Regions from separate parts of the Anoxybacillus eryuanensis genome, predicted to be linked through region 1. Evidence: riboswitches for the same ligand, from Rfam matches in the RefSeq annotation. Region 1 holds a riboswitch; each other region holds the start of a gene.
What was found. Region 1 has a riboswitch for S-adenosylmethionine ahead of HNQ84_RS01605 (methionine biosynthesis PLP-dependent protein). Riboswitches for the same ligand answer to the same signal wherever they lie in the genome.

Region 1 (3,284 bases):
GTAATTTTCAAGAGCGGGTTCGATGGCGTTTCTATATAAATGACTTTCGTATTCGGACGAATGTGGCGCGCTACCGCATCTAAATCGGTCATATCGACAAACGTATGTTCAATGCCAAATCGGCTTAATACATCGGTGATGATGCGATACGTTCCGCCATATACGTCATCAGTAACGAGCACATGATCACCTTTCGACAACAATAAAAATGCCGTAGAAATCGCCGCCATGCCGGAGGCGAACGCAAAGCCACTGACGCCCCCCTCTAGTTCTGCAATCGTTTCTTCTAACGCCTCGCGCGTCGGATTGCCCGAACGGCTATAATCGTACTTTCCGAACGTATCAAAATCAAACTGATGAAACGTTGACGCATGATGAATCGGGACGCTCACCGCGCCCGTTTGCGCATCAATTTGCCATTTATTATGAACGAGTTGCGTTTGCACATCCATCCTCTACACCTCTTTCATGCGTTGAAACGCTTGTGTTAAATCAGCAATTAAATCGTCAACATGTTCGATACCGACCGAAAAACGCAACAGTCGATTACATACCCCGTTGGCGATACGAACGTCTTCTGGAATATCCATATGCGTTTGCGTCGCTGGATACGTAATAAAACTTTCGACACCGCCTAAACTTTCCGCAAACGTAATAAGCTTTAAGCTTCGTAAAAAGGTATTCACCCACCGTTCGTCGCCCACGCGAAACGACAACATGCCTCCTTTTCCCGGATAAAGCACATCGGTCACGTCTTCATGTTGCGCTAAAAATTCATAAATCGCTTTTGCGTTTTGTTCATGTTGGCGCATGCGAAGCGCGAGCGTTTTCATGCCGCGAATTAACAACCATGAATCAAACGGCGACAACACCGCACCGATCGCGTTATGATACATTGCCAATTGCTCGCACAACGCTTTTCCTTTTGCGACAATGAGCCCAGCAAGCACATCGTTATGCCCGCCTAAATATTTCGTCGCGCTATGAATGACGATGTCTGCTCCTTTTGTTAATGGCTTTTGTAACATAGGTGTGTAAAATGTATTATCGACAATGAGAAGGAGATGATGTTGTTTCGCAAACGCTGCCACCGCTTCAATGTCCGCTTCTTGCATGAGCGGATTTGTCGGCGTCTCTAAAAAAATCCCTTTCGTTTTGTCCGTCACATGTGCCTTCACCGCATCGAGATCGCGAAAATCGACGTATGTAAACGACAGCCCGTATTTCTTCCACCCTTTTTCAAATAGTCGATACGTTCCACCATATAAATCCGCGGAAACGAGAAAATGATCGCCGCTTTCAAACAACGCAAACAACGTTTGAATGGCAGCCATCCCCGAGCTACATGCGAAGCCTTGATCCCCTTCTTCTAGCTCGGCGATCGCTTCTTCGACAATACGTCTCGTCGGGTTTCCTGTCCGAATGTAATCGTACCCTGTCGATTGTCCGATCCCTTCATGACGATATGCTGTTGAAAAATACACAGGCGGGTTGACCGTTCCTGTCGTCGTTTCGCTTCGATTGCCGATTTGCGCTAATACCGTTTCGATATGACTCATGCCCTCTCTCCCTTTCCGAAAAAATAAAAAGCCTTCTAAGAAGAAGGCTTTTTGTCCATAGACAACGACTTCTTCTTATCTTCCGAATTGAACACCAATTCGCTGGATTTAGCACCTGACCGTTTTCGGCTGGTTGCTGAAGGTTCATCGGGCCAGTCCCTCCCCTTCTCTCGATAAGAATGCACAAGTATTGAATTTTCTGATTTTTAATTAATGTACCGTATTTCCAAAAAAATTGCAACTGTTTTTTATCGTCTAAACATGACAAACTTGCTGTACATCGAGGGAGACTCATTCCTTTTCTAACAACTCACGCACTTTTTCTTCGGAAAGATCGGTAACGTTCGCAATATCTTTGACGCTCATTCCTTTTCTCGCCATCGTTTGTATAAGATGTTTCATACCTTGTTTTATTCCTTGCTTCACTCCTTCTTCTCTTCCCTTTTCTAACGCCTTTTGTTCATACGAAATCATGAGTTCCAACACTTGTTCTTTTTCCTTTGTCTCCATTTCATTCACCTCGCTTCGCAGTTTTCGTTCTTCTTCATCTGATAGTTTTACATATGTTTCAAAAAAGCCAAACAGCAACCGTTGTTTCGCTTCGTCTAATTCCATCCGCACAAGCATGCGTAAAAATTGCTTTTTCAATTCTACTCGTTCACTTTCAGTATACCCCATTTTACTGAGCAGTGCAGCGGCGATCGGGTTATCTTGGCGGATGTAGTCGCGCCAGTTTTGTTTACGAAGTTCCACAGTGAAAAAATGAAAGTCGAGAACATGACCAAACGGAAATTGGAGGGTAAATGTCGATGGTTCATCGCGGATCGTGTCGTAGCTAAAGACGGCAATCGGTACGATATGTTTACGGTATTTCTCAAACAAGCGGCTAAAGTAAATAAACATTCGTTCAGGAAACGATGGTTGGACGTAGCTTTGATTTTCGATATGAACGATAATTAAGCTATCCTCCCCTCTCAGTTTCGTTTCCACAAGCAAATCAACGCGATATTTCTCCCCTGCCACTACATCGGTAAATAGCTCCTCCGACAAAAACGATACGTGGCGAAAGTCGATATGCTCATGCATCGTCGGGAAAAAGAGAACGATAAACTCCTCAAAAAACGTCTGAATTAACTGTTTAAACAAACGGTCGTGGTCAATAGACATACATTCACCTCGCATACAGTTATTTCGACGTTTTTATTCGACAACATCGATCATTTTCCTGCATCATTGAAGTGCATCAAAAAGCTACACTTAAATTTTCATGCATTCAAAAAGACTTGAGGATCTCCCCCCAAGTCTTTCATCGTTCAGCCGCAAGCGCATCGGCTTTTGTTGGATGGACGGTTCCAGCAGGATGTTGTGGCGGCGCATAAATAGAATATAGCTTGAGCGGAATATTTCCGGTGTTGATTACATTATGCCACGTTCCGGCAGGCACAAAAATGGCAAAGCCATCGCTGACTCGTCGTTCAAACGTCCATTCATTTTTCCTCTTCCCCATCCGTACGATGCCTTCGCCTTGTTCAATACGTAAAAATTGATCGACACCGCGATGAATTTCTACACCAATATCTTCCCCGACACGAAGGCTCATTAACGTCACTTGTAAATGCGGTCCTGTCCATAACGTCGTACGAAACATGTCGTTTCGTTTCGTCGCGTCTTCCATTTGGACAACAAACGGGTTCGGTCCGTAATCTTTCGTGTTTTCTCGCGGAA
Region 2 (3,284 bases), on a different contig from region 1:
AACATCCGCCTTCAATATTAAAGACACCGTTGTTTGACCAACCGTGCTCGTCATCGCCAATTAAGCGACGGTTTGGATCAGCAGAAAGCGTCGTTTTCCCTGTCCCTGATAAACCAAAAAAGAGCGCGACATCGCCTTCTTGACCTACGTTTGCTGAGCAGTGCATCGGGAAGATTCCTTGCTCTGGCAATAAGAAGTTCATGACGGAGAAAATTGATTTTTTCATTTCACCTGCATATTCTGTTCCACCAATTAGCACAGTGCGACGTTCAAACGAGATGATAATAAACGTTTCTGAACGCGTGCCGTCAACGGCTGGATCGGCTTTAAATGTTGGAGCAGAAATGACTGTAAATTGTGGCTCATGCGCTTGTAATTCTTCCGTTGTTGGACGAATGAACAACTGATGGGCGAATAAGTTATGCCAAGCAAATTCGTTGACAACTTGAATCGGCAAACGATAAGCTGGATCAGCGCCTGCGAAGCCATTAAATACAAACAATTCTTCTTTTGTCATTAAGTAGTCGATTACTTTGTTGTAAAGTTTATCAAATACTTCTTCAGAAATTGGCTGATTGACAGTTCCCCAATCAATTTTATGTTTCACGGATGGCTCTTCGACAATATATTTATCTTTCGGGGAGCGACCTGTATATTTTCCTGTTGTTGCACAAATCGCTCCTGATAAAGTAAGAATGCCTTCTTTCCGAGTTAATACCTTCTCTACTAGTCGTGGTACAGATAAGTTATGAAAAACCCCATCCCTTTGTAAGAGTGTCGATAATTTGTTTGTCAGTTCAATGGAATTCATTGGACAAAACCTACCTTTGTTTGATTTATCTTTATGTAAAAAGTATAACACATTTTAATAAATAGTCCATACTAATTCGTGTATTTTTCTTGAATTTATTTTCAAAATCATTACAGTAGAAAAAACGTTGACTCGCTGATGATATATGTGATATGATGCTGAGATGAACGGATACTCTTATCCCGAGTTGGTGGAGGGAGACAGGCCCGATGAAACCCAGCAACCGTCACGTATGTGAAAAGGTGCTAACCTGTGGCAAGGGAACGCCCTTGAACGATAAGAGTGAAAGGCGCAGACAAATGCAAAAACCTTTCCTCTGAAGGAAAGGTTTTTTTCACGATAGACCATAATAAGAGGGATGAGTACCGTATCATTTGTCATTATTATTGAGGAGGAATGTTTGAATGCCTAAACGTCGTCTGTTTACGTCTGAATCTGTAACGGAAGGGCATCCGGATAAAATTTGTGACCAAATTTCCGATGCGATTTTAGATGCGATTTTAGCGAATGATCCAAATGCGCGTGTTGCGTGTGAAACGAGCGTAACAACAGGGCTTGTTTTAGTGAGCGGGGAAATTACAACATCTACATATGTAGATATTCCGAAAATTGTCCGTGAAACGATTCGTGAAATTGGCTATACGCGCGCAAAATACGGCTTTGATGCAGATACGTGCGCTGTATTAACATCAATTGATGAGCAATCTCCAGATATTGCGATGGGTGTTGACAAAGCGTTAGAAGCTCGTGAAGGGCAAATGACAGATGAAGAAATCGAGGCGATCGGTGCAGGTGACCAAGGATTAATGTTTGGCTTCGCGTGCAACGAAACGAAAGAGCTTATGCCGCTTCCAATTTCGCTCGCACATAAACTTGCGCGCCGTCTAGCTGAAGTGCGGAAAGAAGATATCTTACCTTATTTACGTCCAGACGGAAAAACGCAAGTGACAGTGGAGTATGATGAAAACGGCAAACCTGTACGTATCGATACGATCGTTGTTTCTACACAACATCATCCAGAAATTACACAAGATCAAATTGTACGCAACATTAAAGAGCATGTCATTCAACCTGTTGTTCCAGCGGAGTTGATCGATGAAAACACAAAATATTTCATTAACCCAACAGGTCGTTTCGTGATCGGCGGCCCACAAGGTGATGCAGGGTTAACAGGACGCAAAATTATCGTTGACACGTACGGTGGTTATGCTCGTCACGGTGGTGGAGCATTCTCAGGAAAAGACCCAACGAAAGTAGACCGTTCGGCAGCATATGCCGCTCGTTACGTAGCGAAAAACATCGTTGCAGCAGGTCTTGCAGATAAATGTGAAGTGCAGTTAGCGTATGCGATCGGTGTGGCGCAACCAGTATCAATTTCCATTGATACGTTCGGCACAGGTAAAGTATCTGAAGATGTATTAATTGAAGTGGTGCGCAACAATTTTGACCTTCGCCCAGCAGGCATCATCAAAATGCTTGATCTTCGCCGTCCAATTTACAAACAAACAGCTGCTTACGGTCACTTTGGTCGCACAGATATTGATCTTCCTTGGGAGCGTACTGATAAAGCAGAAGCATTAAAACAACAAGCGTTACAGTTAGCGAAGTAAGAAAAGGGAGAGAGTTACGTCATGTAGCTCTCTCTATTTGTTAGTGAAACGGGGTGAAAACATGTGTGGCTTTGTTGGGGTTATATATGATCAACCAAATCAAATATGCGGTGAATGGAAACAGACGTTTCGTCAGATGAATGATGCGATTATTCATCGTGGACCAGATGACGAAGGATATTTTTTCGATGAGCATGTGCATTTTGCTTTTCGTCGTCTGAGCATTATTGATTTAGAGGCAGGTCATCAGCCGCTTTCCTATGAAAATGATCGATATTGGATTATTTTTAATGGAGAAATCTACAACTATATTGAATTGCGCGAGCAACTTGAGCAAAAAGGATATAAATTTACGACACATTCAGATACAGAAGTTATTTTAGCGTTATATGCTGAAACAAAAGAGGCTTGTGTTCAGCAATTGCGCGGTATGTTTGCTTTCGTCATTTGGGATAAAGAAGAAAAAATAGTATTTGCTGCACGCGATCCGTTTGGTATTAAGCCATTTTTTTATACGATTGAAGATGATCGTCTTCTCGTTGCTTCGGAAAAGAAAAGCCTCTTATTAGCAATTGATGGAGATATCAACAGAGAAGCACTCCATCATTATTTAACGTTTCAATATGTGCCAGAGCCACTTACAATGACAGCAAATATTTTTAGACTGAAGCCTGGGCATTATATCAAGAAAAAAATTGGCGAGCAACCGATGTTTGTTCGTTATTTTACCCCAACATTTACGCCGATCCATCAATCAGAAGAAAAGTGGATTAGTGATATTCGCGATGCACTATTCAAATCGATTGAAGTGCATATGCGTAGCGATGTGCCTGTCGGTTCTTTTTTATCCGGTGGGATTGATT
Region 3 (3,284 bases), on a different contig from region 1:
CAGAAAGCGCTAAAACAACCATTGCAACAACAAGTAGAGAAATCCATTTTTTCATCTGTTTCTTCCTCCTTTTTATCGTTTATCTATTTTAGAAGTGACAAAGTCACCAATAAACTGAATAATAAAGACGATGATTAAAATGAGCACTGTCGCAACAAACGTGACGTCGTTATTGTTGCGTTGAAATCCTTCTAAATACGCTAAGTTTCCAAGCCCCCCAGCACCAACAACTCCTGCCATCGCTGTGTAACCAACGAGCGCGATCGCTGTTACCGTAATCCCAGATACAAGGGCAGGGAGCGCTTCTGGAAGAAGCACTTTCCAAATGATTGTTGTCGTCGTCGCTCCCATCGCTTTTGCCGCTTCAATGACACCTTTATCAATTTCACGAAGCGCAATTTCAACCATGCGTGCATAAAACGGTGCAGCACCAATAATAAGCGCTGGTAGCGCAGCATTCGCTCCAAGAATCGTGCCGACAACGAGCTTTGTAAACGGAATGAGCAAAATAATTAAAATAATGAACGGGATGGAACGGAAAATATTGACGAACGATGCGATCACACCGTTAATCAAACGATTTTCCCATATGTTTCCCTTAGACGTTAGAAACAACAACAACCCAAGTAAAATACCGAGCACAAATGTTGCTACAACAGAAATAGCGGTCATATACAACGTTTCCATCGTTGCCGCCCATATTTTTTCCCAAACGACATTCGGAAATAGTTCATTGGACATTCGCCAACACCTCCACTTCAACTTCTTGCTGGCGAATAAAAGCGAGCGCTCGCTCAATTTCTTCATTCGCACCATCTAAGTGAATGAACAACACCCCGTATGAACCGTGATGCGTTTGTGAAATTTTCCCTTGTAAAATATTTATATTCAAATCGAATTGGCGAATAAGTTGTGTAATGAGCGGCTGCTCAGCCGCTTCGCCGACAAACGTAAGTTGAACGACTTTCCCGTTCGGATAACGTTCAAGAAGATGCAACATCGCTTCTTTTGTTTCCTCCGGCTCTGTGACTTGCTGAACAAATCGTTTCGTAATCGGTTGTTCTGGCTTACGGAACACGTGAAGCACTTCGCCCATTTCGACAATTTTTCCGTTTTCCATTACCGCTACACGATCACAAATTTTACGAATAACGTGCATTTCGTGTGTAATTAATACGATCGTTAAGCCGAGGCGTTTGTTAATATCAACAAGCAAATCTAAAATTGAATCGGTCGTTTGTGGATCAAGCGCCGACGTTGCTTCATCACATAATAACACTTTCGGGTTGTTCGCTAATGCGCGCGCAATGCCGACGCGCTGCTTTTGTCCTCCGCTCAGTTGTGACGGATACGCATGTTCTCTCCCTTGCAAACCGACAAGTTGAACGAGTTCATCGACGCGTTTCATTCGTTCTTCTTTCGGCACGCCTGCAATTTCTAACGGAAAAGCAATGTTTTCACGCACCGTTCGCGACCAAAGTAAATTAAAATGTTGGAAAATCATCCCGATTTGTTGGCGCGCTTGACGCAACTGCTTTCCGCTAATTTTCCCCATATCTTTTCCATCGACAATGACTTCACCACTTGTCGGCTTTTCTAGTCCATTTAACAATCGAATGAGGGAACTTTTCCCTGCCCCACTATAACCGATGATGCCGAAAATTTCTCCTTGTTCGATATGCAAGTTTACATGATCGACTGCCGTTACATTCCCACTTGCTGCTTTGTACACTTTTGTTACATTCGATAATGTGATCACGTTGCTGTCACCTTCCTTCCATGAAAAAAGCCTTTCTGCTCAAGAGAACAGAAAGGCGCGAATCGTCCATTCTGTCTCTTATCTCTCAAAGCAAACGCTTTGTGTGAATTGGCACCATTTCAGCAGCGCTGACGGTTGCCGGGTTTCATCGGGCACATCCCTCCACCTCTCTTGATAAGAGCTCTTTTAAACGCTTTATTCAGTTAACGTTTTAATGTATTCAAGAATGATGCTGAACTACGAATGTGAGTATATCATCGAAAGAAGGACGATGTCAATAAAAAATTTTTTGACTTCATTTTTTGACTTCAATATAAGAAATCATTATATTGCTAATGTCGGGCGACCGAGCAACAACCGCTTACGCGAAAGAGTAAAGGGCTGATCCAAAACACTAATACGTTTTCGATCAGCCCCTTCAGTCCAAAAAAATGAGGGTAAACTTTTCGATTGTATCTATATAGCTACAGGCTGAGTGAATACATTAATCACATTCTTCTTTTGTAATTCTAATCGTTACATAAACTTTATGAAATGAGTCATAGTAGTCGGCTTGTGCAACACTGGAAGTATACCATTTATCAACTAATTTCAAGTAAGAGTCGGTGTTTTCTAAAGAATAAATCCCCGTAATCGTAGAAGTCTTAGTTGTTAGATTTCGATCATAAGTAACTGTCATTGTGACCGTACCATACATACTCTGAACTGTTTTCGTCTTTTTATTTCCTCGAACGATAGTATCAAGTGGGGTAATTTTTGACTTTGAATTGCTTAAATTGGCTATTGAACTCCCTACTGTAGGAGTAACTGTAATTGTTACATTCCCCTCTTTATATACTTGCTTCTGGAGAGTACTAGCTTCAGTTGTAATTAACGATCCAAAAAAACCCTCTAATGACAGGGTAAAAGCAAATGCTAGGGTAGTAGCTAAAACCAAATTTTTAAATTTAATTTTCATTACTTTTTCTCCTCACATCGTATATTTACTCATAATGCTAGTTGAACATCAGTACCGTGGATTTTAGAGATCTTAATTCTTATTTAATTGATTACTCATCCGAGATATGCTATGTTAGCCTGTTTTAGATAAAAATCGGAAGTTCTTTATTTTAACTTATACATTGCTTATGCTCCTCCTAACTTCAAAAAATAGCTGATCAGCTATTTTCAATTTATCAAGAATAAAAAAAAAAAAAATCAGTATTTTCCGCCAATTTTTTGGCGAAAATCCGCCATTTTCTTCAAAATAAATGACAAAGTTTATTAAATGAAGTAGAATTTAGGAAAAGAGTAGAGAGGGAAATCGCATGACTATTCGTACATTGCTTGTTGATTCCGATCCTGTCTATTTGCTTGGTTTGGAAAAATTATTAGAAGAAGAGAGAGGAATAACTATTGTCGGTTCTATTTCTTGTATTGATTCACTAGAGACTCTCATACATATACATGTACCAGATGTCATTGTGATAAATATGCACATGCACATAATAAAAGTATTGGACTGGATAAAAAGTGCGAAGAAAAC

Region 2: another riboswitch for S-adenosylmethionine. It lies ahead of metK (methionine adenosyltransferase); the one in region 1 lies ahead of HNQ84_RS01605 (methionine biosynthesis PLP-dependent protein).
Region 3: another riboswitch for S-adenosylmethionine. It lies ahead of HNQ84_RS11875 (methionine ABC transporter ATP-binding protein); the one in region 1 lies ahead of HNQ84_RS01605 (methionine biosynthesis PLP-dependent protein).

What each region holds. Positions count from the first base shown of each region.
Region 1 is NZ_JBPODS010000001.1:311,340-314,623, forward strand. It holds gene metC (cystathionine beta-lyase) at 1-452, opposite strand, end outside; gene HNQ84_RS01605 (methionine biosynthesis PLP-dependent protein) at 456-1,559, opposite strand; SAM riboswitch class I at 1,632-1,739, opposite strand; gene HNQ84_RS01610 (Rpn family recombination-promoting nuclease/putative transposase) at 1,851-2,726, opposite strand; gene HNQ84_RS01615 (cupin domain-containing protein) at 2,866-3,284, opposite strand, start outside.
Region 2 is NZ_JBPODS010000014.1:27,034-30,317, reverse strand. It holds gene pckA (phosphoenolpyruvate carboxykinase (ATP)) at 1-811, opposite strand, end outside; SAM riboswitch class I at 986-1,094, shown strand; gene metK (methionine adenosyltransferase) at 1,216-2,421, shown strand; gene asnB (asparagine synthase (glutamine-hydrolyzing)) at 2,483-3,284, shown strand, end outside.
Region 3 is NZ_JBPODS010000013.1:46,848-50,131, forward strand. It holds gene HNQ84_RS11865 (MetQ/NlpA family ABC transporter substrate-binding protein) at 1-55, opposite strand, end outside; gene HNQ84_RS11870 (methionine ABC transporter permease) at 73-741, opposite strand; gene HNQ84_RS11875 (methionine ABC transporter ATP-binding protein) at 731-1,759, opposite strand; SAM riboswitch class I at 1,835-1,940, opposite strand; gene HNQ84_RS11880 (hypothetical protein) at 2,244-2,717, opposite strand; gene HNQ84_RS11885 (response regulator transcription factor) at 3,067-3,284, shown strand, end outside.